Regions from separate parts of the Micromonospora desertarenae genome, predicted to be linked through region 4. Evidence: riboswitches for the same ligand, from Rfam matches in the RefSeq annotation. Region 4 holds a riboswitch; each other region holds the start of a gene.
The links. A riboswitch is a leader RNA that binds a small molecule or an ion and turns the genes downstream of it on or off. The one in region 4 is predicted to bind cyclic di-AMP.
Positions count from the first base shown of each region.

Region 1: it holds a riboswitch for cyclic di-AMP, as region 4 does, so the genes downstream of both, SM577_RS02475 (coiled-coil domain-containing protein) here and SM577_RS10990 (coiled-coil domain-containing protein) in region 4, are expected to answer to the same signal.
Region 2: it holds a riboswitch for cyclic di-AMP, as region 4 does, so the genes downstream of both, SM577_RS26465 (C39 family peptidase) here and SM577_RS10990 (coiled-coil domain-containing protein) in region 4, are expected to answer to the same signal.
Region 3: it holds a riboswitch for cyclic di-AMP, as region 4 does, so the genes downstream of both, SM577_RS22890 (C40 family peptidase) here and SM577_RS10990 (coiled-coil domain-containing protein) in region 4, are expected to answer to the same signal.

Region 1 covers NZ_JAXCFQ010000001.1:532,596-535,965, forward strand. The annotation lists gene SM577_RS02465 (HelD family protein) at 1-617, shown strand, start outside; gene SM577_RS02470 (cation diffusion facilitator family transporter) at 727-1,641, shown strand; cyclic di-AMP (ydaO/yuaA leader) riboswitch at 1,796-1,927, shown strand; gene SM577_RS02475 (coiled-coil domain-containing protein) at 1,932-3,005, shown strand; gene SM577_RS02480 (hypothetical protein) at 3,156-3,370, shown strand, end outside.
Region 2 covers NZ_JAXCFQ010000015.1:140,610-143,979, reverse strand. The annotation lists gene SM577_RS26470 (hypothetical protein) at 1-537, shown strand, start outside; cyclic di-AMP (ydaO/yuaA leader) riboswitch at 825-966, shown strand; gene SM577_RS26465 (C39 family peptidase) at 1,202-2,029, shown strand; gene SM577_RS26460 (alpha/beta fold hydrolase) at 2,146-2,892, shown strand; gene SM577_RS26455 (DegT/DnrJ/EryC1/StrS family aminotransferase) at 3,134-3,370, shown strand, end outside.
Region 3 covers NZ_JAXCFQ010000011.1:234,609-237,978, forward strand. The annotation lists gene SM577_RS22885 (N-acetylmuramoyl-L-alanine amidase) at 1-1,296, opposite strand, end outside; cyclic di-AMP (ydaO/yuaA leader) riboswitch at 1,538-1,674, shown strand; gene SM577_RS22890 (C40 family peptidase) at 1,687-2,727, shown strand; gene dcd (dCTP deaminase) at 2,787-3,365, opposite strand.
Region 4 covers NZ_JAXCFQ010000004.1:473,330-476,699, forward strand. The annotation lists gene SM577_RS10985 (carbonic anhydrase) at 1-440, shown strand, start outside; gene SM577_RS10990 (coiled-coil domain-containing protein) at 523-1,539, opposite strand; cyclic di-AMP (ydaO/yuaA leader) riboswitch at 1,544-1,674, opposite strand; gene SM577_RS10995 (YibE/F family protein) at 1,841-3,196, opposite strand.

The DNA.
Region 1 (3,370 bases), on a different contig from region 4:
TGGTCGACGAGTCGCAGGACGTCTCGCCGATGCAGTGGCGCATGATCGGCCGGCGGGGCCGGCTGGCGTCCTGGACGGTGGTCGGCGATCCGGCGCAGACCGCGTGGACCGGCGACCCGCAGGAGCTGACCCGGGCCCGGGACCAGGCGCTGGGCCGGCGCAAGCGGCACCAGTTCACGCTCACCACCAACTACCGCAACTCGGCGGAGATCTTCGCGGTGGCCGCTGCCGAGATCCGCCGGCTCTATCCCGAGCTGCCGCTGCCCACCGCCGTCCGCTCCACCGGGGTCGACCCGGTCGAGCTGGTGGTGCCGGCGGCCGAGCTGGAGACCGCCGTGGTGGAGGCGGCCTCCGCGCTGCTCGCCGAGGTGGAGGGGACGGTCGGCGTGATCACCCCGGTGCCGCGCCGGGACGAGGTCGCCGGCTGGCTGGGCGGCCTGGGCGCCCCCCGGCTCCAGGTGGTCACCAGCCTGGAGGCCAAGGGCATGGAGTACGACGGGGTGGTGCTGGTCGGGCCGAGCGAGATCCGGGCCGATCCGGGCTCGGGCGTACGCACCCTCTACGTGGCGCTCTCCCGGGCCACCCAGCGGCTGACCACCATCGACCCGACCGGCTGAGCCCGAGGCGCCGGTCGCCCGGCCGGGTCCGCGTGGCCCCGACAGTTGCATACATAGCTATGTGAGCATATATTTGACCGGGTCCGGACGGGCGGCGGAGGGTGTTCGCGTGGGCGCAGGTCATGACCACCACCACGGGGCGGTGAACGCGGCCCACCATCACCGGGGGCGGCTCTGGGGCGCCTTCGGCCTGCTCACCGCACTGATGGTGGTGGAGGCGGTGGCCGCCTTCCGCACCGGCTCGCTGGCCCTGCTCTCCGACGCCGGGCACATGTTCACCGACGTGCTCGGCATCGGGATGGCCCTCGCCGCGATCACCGCCACCCGGCGGGCGACCGGCGACCCGCAGCGCACCTTCGGGCTCTACCGGCTGGAGGTGCTGGCCGCGCTGGCCAACGCCGTGCTGCTCTCCGGCGTCGCGGTCTACGTGGTGGTCGAGGCGGTACGCCGGTTCGGCGACCCGCCCGAGGTGCTGGCCGGCCCGATGCTGGTGGTGGCCGTCCTCGGCCTGCTCGCCAACGTGGCCGCCTTCGCGCTGCTGCGCTCCGGTGCCCGGGAGAGCATCAACGTACGGGGGGCCTACCTGGAGGTGCTCGGCGACCTGCTCGGGTCGCTCGGCGTGATCGGGGCGGCGCTGCTGATCGCGGTCACCGACTGGTGGTGGGCCGACCCGCTGGTGGCGGTCGGCATCGGCCTGTTCATCCTGCCCCGCACCTGGCGGCTCGGGCGGGCCGCGCTGCGCATCCTGGTGCAGGCCGCCCCGGAGCACCTCCAGGTCACCGCGGTGCACGACCGGCTGGCCGCGGTGCCCGGCGTGGCCGGCGTACACGACCTGCACGTCTGGACGCTCACGTCGGGCATGGAGGTGGCCTCGGCGCACCTGACCATGACTCCCGGCGCGGACGTCGGCCGGGTCCTCGCCGCGGCCCGCGCCGCCCTGCACGAGGACTTCCGGATCGAGCACGCGACGTTGCAGATCGAGCCGGGAGCGGCCCCCGGGGTCTGCGGGTCGGTTGAGTGGTAATGGAGCACAACCTTAAATCTGGGTGTGTATTGTGCCTCTATGCCGGATTTTCCCGTGACCACGCAGGCACCGTCAGTCACATCCGCTGCAATGGTCACGGTGGCACCGGTAGGCTCTGTTCCGGCCTCCGCCAGGCGGCACGCACCGGTGCCGGCGGCGGCCGCCGCCTAATCGCCCGACAAGGCGAGCCGGGGAACCATGTTCCTGGGGTGCATCCGCGTCAGCGGTAGGGATCTTCCGTCCCGAACCCGTCAGCTAACCCGGTCGGCGGCTGACGGAAGGACATCTGCATGCCAGTAGTGGCACCTGTACGACGTACCGTCGCCCGGATGGCGGCACTGATCGTCACCACTCTCGCCGTCGGCGTCGCCATCACGCCGGTCACCGCCGCACCGGCCGGCGCCGCACCACCCACCGCCGGCCTGCTCGCCGCCGCTCCCGGGCAGGACTCCGAGGGCGGCACCCCCGCCCTGCGGGCCCAGCTGGAGGCGGCCAGCAAGGGCTACCTGGACGCCAAGGCGGCGCTGGACAAGTCGGTCAAGCGGCAGAAGGACCTGGGCGTCCAGCTCCAGGCCACCGAGCGTGAGCTGGCCGAGCGCACCAGCAAGGTCGGCGAGATCGCCGGCGTGGCGTACCGCGCCGGGCGGCTCGGGGCGGCCTCGGCGCTGCTCAACAGCAACTCCCCGGAGGGCTTCATGGACCGGGCCGCCGCGCTCGACGCGGTCGCGGCCAACGAGGACCGGGCGCTGCGCGACCTCCAGGAGACCCGCGACGAGGCCAACCGGACCAAGCTCGCCCTGGACGGCGAGATCCGCGAGCAGCGCAAGCAGGTCACCCTGATGGCCAAGCGCAAGGAGCAGGCCGAACGGGCGCTGACCGTGGCCAACGCGAAAACCTCCGGCGACACCTCCAACCGGGGCACCTCCACCGCGACGGCCAAGCCGGCCCCGCGCAACTCCGACGGCTCCTGGCCGTCCGAGTCGTGCAGCGTCAACGACCCGACGCCGGCCAACGGCTGCATCACCCCGCGCACCCTGCACGCGCTGAACCAGGCCAAGGCGGCCGGCTTCACCCGGTACGTCTCCTGCTACCGCTCCGGCGGTTCCGGCGAGCACCCGAAGGGCCGGGCCTGCGACTTCGCGGCACAGAAGAGCGGCTTCGGCGGGGACGCCACCGGCGGGGACAAGACGTACGGCAACAACCTGGCCGCGTTCTTCATCAAGAACGCCGACCGGCTCGCCGTGCTCTACGTGATCTGGTACCGGCAGATCTGGCTGCCCAGCAGCGGGTGGAAGTCGTACAGCGGGGCGGGCGGCGACCCGTCCAGCGACCACACCAACCACGTGCACCTGTCGGTGTACTGACGCCCGGCCCCGGTGACCCGCCCCCGCGGCGGGTCACCGGGTACGCCGGACGGACGGGCCGCCACGCCCGGCGCTACGCCCCGGGACGTAGGCCGGGTGTCGTCAGCGGCCCGACGACCGCCGCCCGCCACGGCGGCACCATCGTCCGGTATGAGCCGACTCTCGCCTCCCGCCCGCAAGGCCCTGCTCACCCTGCACCTGGTCACCTCGCTCGGCTGGCTCGGCGTCGACCTCGTCCTGCTCGCGCTCGGCGTCGCCGTGCTGCGCGGCGCGGACCCGGCCGCCGTCTACCCGATCTCCGCGCTGGTCGGCACCGTGCTCTTCGCCCCGCTGAGCGTGGCCGTCTGGCTGGTCGGCGTGGCCAG
Region 2 (3,370 bases), on a different contig from region 4:
GCGGCGCAGACCGCCCGCCGCCGGCGCGCCGACTGGCTCGCCGCGCAGGCCGAGGTGGAGCGCACCTGGCAGGCCTACGACGAGGCGGAGACCGCCGCCCGCCGGTTCGCCGGGGCCGCCGCCCTGCCGGCCCCGCGCACACCGCGCACGCCCGCCGAGTACGCCGCCCGCGAGCGCTGGCTGCACCACGCGGCGATGGCCGCCCACTGGCGCGGGGAGCTGTCCGCCCGGCAGCTGTCCGACGTGTTCTGCCACCGGGCCGGCTGGGATCCCCGGCGGCACCCGGTGGAGCAGGAGATCGTGCTCGCCCGGGCGGTACGCGAGCAGCGCCGGGCCGGCTACCGGCTGGCCGCCGAGCGGGAGCGGTCGGCGTGGCGGGACGCCGAACTGGCCGCCGAGGCGGCGCGGGCCCTCGCCGCCGAGGCGTACGCCGCCGCGGCCCGGCTCCGGCCGGGCCGGCTGCCCGCGTCCCGGGTCGACGCGGTGCCGGCCCGTTCCGTGGCCCCGGCCCGGTGGCGCCCGGCCCGGGTTGGTTGATCGGGAAATATTCCGGTGACGCCGGTCACAGCCAATGGGAAAACGGTCATCCGGCACGGACCGGCCGAGGTGCGCCGTCAATTCCCCGCCGACGCCGCACGCTTGTCCGATTGTCGCCCGGTAACGCGGTCGGAGAGGGCTGTCCCATTGAGTCACGCCAGTGCGTAACTGGCCGCAAAATTGTCGCGCCGAAGCAGGTTTACGCAGGTGAACCGGGCTTGGCAGGCTCCGAACCGACCAGTAGTGTCGGCCCGTCCGGTGCGGTAACCGATCGCAAGAGGCGACGCCGCGCCGACCCGCTCAATCGTGATCACACGAACCGGGGAACCAATGCACCTCTGGGGTGAATCCGCGGGCCGCGGCCCGTGGTAGGGCGTACTTCCCGCCCGAATCCGTCAGCTAACCCGGTCGGCGGTGTCGGAAGGAGTTCCATCCTCGTGCAGCACGATCCCACCCCTCGGTTCTTCCCCCGCCTCCACGGCCCCGCGGTGCCCGTCCTGCTCGCCCCGGTCGCGAGCTGACCCGCCGGCAACCGCCCCGCCCGACGTCCGGGCGCTTCCCTGAGTGGCCCACCAACCCGCGGACCAGGGGTCCGCGCGGTCGAGCCGGCCTGCCCGCCGGCACCGCGTGTGCGCCGCTCGCCCCCGAGTCCCGTGGAGGAACCATGAAGCACCACCTCAAGCGCCAGTTGCGGCGCATCGCCACCGAGCGCCCCTACCAGGTGGCCGCCGCCTCGGCCGCGGCCCTGGTGCTGGCCTCCGGCGCCGGCGCGCTCGCCGCCGGCACCGACGAGGCCCCGACCTCGGCGCCGGCCCAGGCCACGGTCGCCGAACTGCGTGACGCGCCCGCCGTGGCGTCCCGTGGCGAGGCCCGGATCGGCGCCGCCCCGTCGAGCGCCGCCCCGTCGAGCGCCGCTCCCTCGGCCGCCGCCTCGTCGGCCGCGCCGAACCCGGACCTGACCCGCAAGGCGGCGCCGAAGCCGCCGTCGCGCAAGGTCCTCGACTACGACTACCAGGCCCAGACGACCTTCTACAACTGCGGCCCGGCGGCCGTGCGGAACGCGCTCAGCGCCGCCGGTATCGACCGCAGCCAGGACGCCCTCGGCGCCCAGCTGGGCACCACCGAAATGGGCACCAACTCCGCCAACGACACCACCCGGGTGCTCAACGCGGTGGTGAAGGGCGACCCGTACCGGACCCGGATGATCCCGGGCGGGGCCGCCACCCCGGCCCAGATGGACCAGCTCCAGGCCGACGTGGTCCGGGCCATCACCGACAAGCGCGGTGTCGTGGTGAACGTGGCCGGCAGCGCCACCGACACCGGCGGCGGCTGGCACTCCTTCCCCGGCGGGCACTACATCGCCGTGGTCGGCTACGACGACGACGGCCGGCTGGTGAAGATCGCCGACTCGGCGAACCCGGCCACCGCCTCGTACTGGATGACCACAATCGACCTGGCGAACTGGGCGGCGACCCGCGGCTACTCCGCCTGACCGCCGCCGCGTCCCTCCGTCTCGGGCGCCGGCTCCCCACCACGGGGGCCGGCGCCCGGCGCGTAGGGGCGCCCGGCTCTCGCCCCGGGTGTCCGACCGGTGGCACACTGCGCCCTATGGTCGACGAATCGGGTACCCGGGACGGCGGGCGACCGCTCCTGCTGCTGCTGCACGGCATGGGCGCCACCGGCGAGGTGTGGCTGCCCTGGGCGCCCCTGCTGGAGCGCCGGTGGGCCGGCCGGTGGCTGGCGCCGGACCTGGCCGGGCACGGCTGGTCCCCGCCGCTGCCGCGGTACTCCTTCGCCGGGCTGGCCGGGCAGGTCGCCGGTGGCCTGAAGCCGGGTGACCGGCTCGTCGTGCTGGGGCACTCCCTCGGCGGCGTGGTGGGTCTGGCGCTGGCCGCGCGTACCGCCGGGCTGACGGTGGACGCGGTGGTCGGGCTCGGCATCAAGGCGGTCTGGTCGCCGGCCGAACTGGAGCGGGCCGCCGAGCTGGCCGCCCGCCCGGTCACCTGGTTCGCCAGCCGCGACGAGGCGGCCCGTCGCTACCTGCGGGTGGCCGGGCTGACCGGACTGTTCGCCCCGGACCATCCCGTCGTCGAGGCCGGGCTGCGGCAGGTCGACGGCCGCTGGCGGCTGGCGATGGACAACGCCGCGTTCGCGGTGGGGGAGCCGGACCTGCCGGCTCTGCTGGCGGCGACCGACGTGCCGGTGGTGCTGGCGCGCGGCGAGCGTGACCCGATGGTCTCCGACGAGCAGCTCAAGGAGTTCGGGGTGCCGGTGGTGACGCTGCCCGGTCTCGGGCACAACGCGCACGTGGAGGACCCGGAGTCGGTGCTCGCCCTGGTCGACCCGTACCGCTGAGCCCCGCCGCGCCGGTTCCCGGCGGGGATCAGGGTGTTGTGCCGCGACGCCCCGAGTCCTCGGGATAACATGCCCGTACGTCCCGGAGTGCGCCGGGCGTCCTGTTTGTCCGGGTGGCCCTTCCGCGCCGACCCCCACCGGGTCACCCGTCCGTAACCCCACCACCCCTCCTGTCCACATCCGAACGACGTAGCGCCGCGTCCGATCCGGACGCGGTAGCTGTTCGACAGGAGGAAGCCCCATGGCCGGGCTGACCACAGAAGTGATTCCACCGGCGAGGCCGGTCATCGGCGAGGCCGAGATCGAGGCGGCGGTGCGGGTGCTGCGCAGCGGCCGCGTCGTGCAGGGGCCGGAGGTGGCCGCGTTCGAGGCGGAGTTCGGCGAGCTGGTCGCCGGCCGGCACTGCGTCGCTGTCAACTCGGGCACGTCCGCCCTCCAGCTGACCCTGATGGCGCTCGGGTTCGGCCCCGGCGACGAG
Region 3 (3,370 bases), on a different contig from region 4:
GTGCGACCAGTCCCAGTACGGCCCCGGGTCCCAGTGCATGCCCGCGACGTTCGCCGCCACCGTGCCGGGGACGTTGTCGTGCCCGATGATGTGGTGCCGGTCGAGCGGGATGTTGTAGCGCAGCGCCAGGTGCCGGACCAGCTTGGCCGAGGTGCGGTACATCGCCTCGGTGTACCAGGTGCCGTGGCCGGCGAAGCCCTCGTGCTCCAGGCCGATGGACTTGGCGTTGACGTACCAGTTGCCGGCGTGCCAGCCGACGTCCTTGGTCTTGATGTGCTGGGCGATGTGACCGTCCACCGAGCGCAGCGTGTAGTGCCAGCCCACGTAGTCCGCCCGCTGCACCAGGCCGACGCTGGGCCAGAAGTAGCCCTCGGTGTCGTGGATGACGATGTACTCGATCTTCTGCTGGGCCGGCCGGTTGCCCAGGTCGTGGTTGCCGTAGTCGCCGGCGCCCGGGCCGTACTTCTCGTACGGGGCCGGGATCCACTCGCAGCCGAGACCGATCGGGCACTCCAGCCCGTCGGGCCGCTCCGCCCGCCGCAGCCCGAGCCTGTGCAGCGTCGACTCGTCCGGGCTGACGTCGCGCGCGGCGAGGGTCACCAGGTGCCCGTCGTCGGTGGTCCGGGTCGCGCCCGCGTTGATCTGGCCGTACACCTCGTCGGCGAAGGCGGCGGCGGTGTCCTCGGCGCCGGCGCCCGAGTAGCGGGCCACCGCGCCGTACCAGGCCGCCGGGTCGCTGTCCGCGCCGACCGGGGCACCCAGTTCCCGCTGGTACGCGGCGAGCAGCGCCGCGCCGCCGCGGATGTTCGCGGTCGGGTCGGAGCGCAACGCCTCCTCGCTGGCGCCGGTCAGCGCGGCGGCGGCCTGGAGGGTCTGCAGCGCGGCGTCGGCCGGGGCGGCCGGGGGCGACCCGGCTCCGACCGGCGCGGTGACGGTCAGCGGCCGAGCGTCGTCCCCGCGCGGGTCCTCGCCCTCGTCGATGTGGCCGCGGGCGGGCTGTGCGGTGACGTGGGCGGCGTCGGTGAGGTGCATCGGGCCGTAACCGCCGCTGGTGCTCGGGTTGCCGGGATGGGTGTCCCACCGCGACTCGAGGTACGACACGGCGAGCAGGACGCTCTCCGGCACGCCGAACTCGGTGGCCGCGGCGGCGTACTGCTGCTGCCGGTCGAGGGGTTCGGCGGCGGCCGGACCGGCGGCGAACGGGGTGACCGCCATGGCGAGCGCCGCGGCGGCGGCGAGCAGGGCGCGCCTGCTCCTCGATCTCGTGGATCTCGTGGATCTCGTGGACGACTGCATCGGACCCCCTGCTCAGACGGGTGGACGATGCGGTCACCTTCACCCCGGGCCCGGCCTTACGTCAATACCTTTCCATGCATCAACTCCTGAAGAAGAAAACCTTCGGCCCGCCCCGCCGAAGGCTGTCGATCCCTGTGGCGTACGGAGTGTCACGGCGACACGGGTTGCGGATTGATAACGAGCGTCTCTACTCTGGTCATTCGTCGGCCCGACAACAGGTCCGTCCAACCCGGGCGGTAACGGTCCGACACCGCCGAATCGCTTCCGAGCGAACCGGGGAACCAGGTAACCCGGGGTGAATCCGCAGCCACTGCGGTAGGGCGTCCCCTTCCCGCCCGAACCCGTCAGCTAACCCGGTAGGCGGTCTGGGAAGAAGGAGTACGGAGCCCGGTGGCACACCATGCCCCGCGGCCACCGTCGGCACGGTCGGCGTCCGCCGACCCGACCACGGCTGCGCCGCGCCCACGCTGGTCCCGCTGCACCACCGCACTCGCCGCCCTGGTCGGCTTCGCCGTCGTTCTGACCGGCGGCGCCACGGCGGCCCACGCCGAACCCACCGTCGCCGAGATCGAGCGCCAGATCGACGAGGACTGGAACAAGCTCGAACCGATCATCGAACGGCACAACGCCACCCGCCAGGACCTGGCCGCCAAGCGGAAGCAGGCCGACGCCCTGGCCGCCCAGATCAAGCCGCTCCAGGCCCAGGTCGACCAGGCGATGGAGAAGGTCAGCGCGCTGGCCGTCCGCGCCTACAAGGGCGAGAACGTGCTCACCATCAACGCCGTGCTGGACAGCCGCTCGCCGAGCGAGGTGGTCGGGCAGCTCGAACTGCTCGACCGGTTCGCCCACCGCCAGCAGCAGGACGTTCGGCAGGTCGCCGACCTGCGCGACCAGTTGGCCGCCAAGAAGGCGCCGCTGGACGAGATGGTCGCCCAACTCGCCAAGACCGAGGCGCAACTGGCGGCGAAGAAGAAGCAGATCAACGCCGAGATCGACCGGCTGCAGAAGCTGCGGATCAAGGTCTACGGCAACGGCGGCGGCGGGCCGCTGCGCCCCGCCCCCTGCCCGGCCAGCTACCCGGGCGGCGCGGCCGGGGTCGCTGTCAAGTTCGCCTGCGCCCAGATCGGCAAGCCGTACGTCTGGGGCGCCGAGGGCCCGAACTCGTACGACTGCTCGGGGCTGATGCTGGCCGCCTGGGCCAAGGCCGGGGTCTCGCTGCCGCACAACGCCGCGCAGCAGCGCGGGGTCACCAGGACGGTCAGCCGGGGAGAGCTGCGCCCGGGCGATCTGGTTTTCTACTACTCCGACCTGCACCACGTCGGCATGTACGTCGGCGGCGGCTGGGTGGTGCACGCCTCCCGCGCCGGGGTGCCGATCAAGATGAAGAAGGTCGACGACGGCCCGATCCACAGCTACGGCCGGCCGGGCTGACCGCGTACCACCGAAAAGGGGCCCGCTCCGGCGCCGGAGCGGGCCCCTTTTCGGCTGCGTCAGCGGGTCGGCCAGGTGCGCCACTGCTGCCAGGAGCGGCTCGGCGTCGGGCCGCGCTGCCCCTGGTAGCGCGAGCCGTAGACGGCCGAGCCGTACGGGTGCTCGGCCGGCGACGAGAGCCGGAAGATGCAGAGCTGGCCGATCTTCATGCCCGGCCAGAGGGTGATCGGCAGGTTCGCCACGTTCGACAGCTCCAGCGTCACGTGCCCGGAGAAGCCGGGGTCGATGAAGCCGGCGGTGGAGTGGGTGAGCAGGCCGAGCCGGCCCAGGCTCGACTTGCCCTCCAGCCGGCCGGCGAGCTGGTCGCCGAGCGAGATCACCTCGAGCGTGGAGGCGAGCACGAACTCGCCCGGGTGCAGCACGAACGGCTCGCCGTCGGGCACCTCCACCACCGAGGTCAGCTCGTCCTGCTGCCGCGCCGGGTCGATGTGGGTGTAGAGGTGGTTGTTGAAGACCCGGAACAGCTTGTCCAGGCGTACGTCGATGCTGGACGGCTGCACCAGCGTGGGCTCGAACGGCTCCAGCGCCAGGGTGCCCGCCTTGATCTCGGAGACCAGGTCGCGGTCGGAGAGCAGCATCGGAA
Region 4 (3,370 bases):
TTCGGACCGCCGGGCACACCACCGGCCCCGAGGTGCTGGGCAGCGTCGAGTACGCGGTGACCGTGCTCGGCACGCCGCTGGTGGTCGTGCTCGGGCACGACTCGTGCGGTGCGGTGCAGGCGGCGAAGACGGCGGTGGAGACCGACACCTCCCCGGCCGGTCACCTGCGGGCGGTGGTGGACGCCATGATGCCCAGCCTGCGGCGGGCCGCGGCCGAGGGGGTGACCGACGTGAACGGGATCGTCGACATCCACATCGCGCACACCGTCGAGGCGATGCTGGACGGCTCGCCAGTACTGGCCGCCGAGGTGGCCGCCGGGCGTTGCGCGGTGGTCGGGATGTCGTACCGGCTGGCCGCCGGCGAGGTGCGGACGGTGGCCGCGGTGCCGGCCGGCGACCTGGCCGGCGCGGCGGCGGACCAGACCGCGGCCATCGCCTGAGCGCATCCCGAGGTAGCGCCGGAAACGCCGCGAGGGCCGTCCCACCGGGAACGGCCCTCGCTTCGCGTGGTCTCGGCTGTCGCTACAGCAGCGAGACGTGCACGTGGTCGGTGTGGTTCGACGGCCCGCTGTACGACTTCCAGCCGGTGGCCGGGAACCAGATCTGCCGGTTCCAGATCACGTAGTAGATGCCCAGCCGGTCGGCGTTCCGGATCAGGAACGCGGCGAGGTTGTTGCCGTACATCCGGGTGTCCCGGTTGTGCCAGGGGGAGAAGCCGCTCTTCTGCAGCGACCAGTCGCAGGCCCGGCCCTTCGGGTGCTCCCACGGGCCACCGGGGCGGTAGCAGCCGACGAACCGGTTGAAGCCGGCCCGCTTGACCTCCTTGTACATGTGCAAGGTCCGAGGCGTCACGCAGCCGGAGGTGGTCGGGTCGTTCTCGCTGCACGACTCGGCCTTCCAGTCGCCGTCGGCGGTGCGGCCCGGGGCGATCCGGGCGACCGGCGAGGTGGCCGACACCAGGCCGCCGGTGAAGCCCATCCCGCCGACCAGCGCCAGCGCCTTCTCCGCGTCGCGCTTGTTCTTGGCCATCAGGTTGGTCTGCTTCTGCTGCTCGCGGATCTCCGCCTCGAGCGCCAGCTTCGCCTGCTCGGCGCGGGTCTTCACCTCGTTGATCTCGGCGAGCTTCTTGGCGTTGACCATGTTCAGCTCGTCCAGGGCGGTGGCCCGCTTGACGAACGTGTCGGGGTTGTTGGCCTCCAGCAGCATGGCCACCGCGCCGATGCGTCCCGTCCGGTACGACTGGGTGGCGAGCTGGCTGACCTGTGGCGCGAGGGCGTCCAGCTCGGCCTGGGCCCGGTCGACCTCCAGCGCGAGTTCCAGCTGGCGCTTCTTGGACTTCTCCAGCCGGGACTTCGCCTGCGAGTAGTTCCGGTTGGTCGACTCGATCACATCCGTGATCAGCTTCGAGTCGCCGTCCTCGTGTCCCGAGGGCTTGGGGGTGTTGGGTGCGGCCGACGCCGGGAGGGGTCCGGCGAGCACGGCCAAGGCGGCGAACACGGCCACCACAGGTGTCAACCAGCGGCGTAGGGGTGCCGTCACAGTGTTCCCTTCCGTCGACCGCCGACCGGGTTAGCTGACGGGTTCGGGGCGGAAGTGGCCCCTACCGCTGTCGCGGACTCACCCCACGTACCTGGGTCCCCGGCTCGCCTGGCGGCGATTGGGCGGCGGCACCGCAGGCGCCGCTGCGCGCCTTCGGCGGTGACCGGCAGCGAGGTTACCCGAGAGGCCACCGGTGGATCTACGTCCCTAAGCCGACTAAATGCGTCATTTCGTAATGGCGGAGGGTGATCAGTGACGCGTTTATCAAGCTCGCCGGCCTGGACGGTCACACTGCGGAGTCTCACCATGCGGCGTCCGTGCTCCTGTCCGGATCGGGCCACCCGGTGGAGGTGGCGGGGGACGTGTTTCCGGCGCGCGGCGCGGTGAGCGCCCGCAGCGCCTCGGCCCGGTCCGTGGCCGGCCGGGAACCTTCAGGGGTACGCGCCGGCGCGTCGCTGTCGCCGTCGCCGGTACGGGCGGTGGCCCGGCCGGCCGTGGTCACCAGCGCGGCCAGCGCGGTGGTCAGCGGCACGGCGGCGATCAGCCCGAGCGTGGCGACCGCGCTGCGGACGATCTCCTGGGCGAGGAACTCGCTGGTCAGGATCTGGGTCACCGACCGCGAATCCGCGGTGAGCAGGAGCAGCAGCGGCAGCGAGGCGCCCGCGTACGCCAGCACGATGGTGTTCACCGTCGACGCGATGTGCGCCCGGCCGACCCGGGTCGCCGCGCGGTAGAGCTGGAGTCGGGACAGGCCGGGGTTGGCGTGCGCCAGTTCGGTCACCGTGGCGGCCTGGGTCACCGTGACGTCGTCGAGCACGCCGAGCGAGCCGATGATGATCCCGGCCAGCAGCAGTCCGTGCAGGTCGACGTCGGCCTGGAACATCGACAGCGTGGTGGCGTCCTCGGAGCCGTAGCCGGTGAGGTGGGTGGCGGCGGTGGCGAGGGTGCCCAGGACCCCGGTGAGCACCAGGCTGCCGAGCGTGCCGAGCACCGCCACGGAGGTCTGCGCGGTCACCCCGTGGGTCAGGTACAGCACCACGAACATGATCAGTGCGGCGCCGACGATCGCGACCAGCAGGGGCGACCCGCCGCCGCTGATCCCCGGCAGCACGAAGGCGAGCAGGATCGCGAAGCTGGCCGCCAGGCCGGCCAGTGCGGCCAGCCCGCGCCACCGGCCGAACGCCACGATGGCCGCGGCGAAGAGCACGACCAGCCAGACCAGCGGCTTGCCGCGCTGGTGCTCGGCGATGTTGTAGCTGCTCGCCGTCGGGTCGGCCGGGTCGGTCAGCTCGACCAGGATGATCTCGTCGCCCACCGTGACCGTCGGTGCGCCCGGACCGGTCGGCACCGGCGTCTGCACCTCCTGGCCGGCGTCCGGACCGTCGGCCACCTTGACGGTGACCGTGCCGCACGGTCCCTCGGCGCCGCCCCCCTCCGGCGTCTCCGGGGTCGGCGGACAGGACTCGGTCACCACGCGGGTCACCGTGCCGTGGTAGCGGGGCGGGTCGGTGGCCTGGTCGACCCCGGGGGTGTCGCGGGGCCAGAGCAGCAGGGCGGCGACCACGGTGAGCACGACGAGCGGGACCACCGTCGCGACGAGGATCCGCCGCACCCGGGGCGGGGTGGACGGAGCGGGACGGTTGTGGTCGGCGCCCATTGAGTGTCTCCCAACGAATCCGGGGCGTGGTACGTGTCGGCGGGCCGGTCGGTTCAGTGGCCCCCTCGGGCCGGCCGGAATAGTGGGTGGGATCGACCGAGGGTGGCGACGCGACCACGTACCGTCGGCCCGGCGGCCGGCCGGCCGGGTGACGCCGGTGCCCGGCGGCGGGTC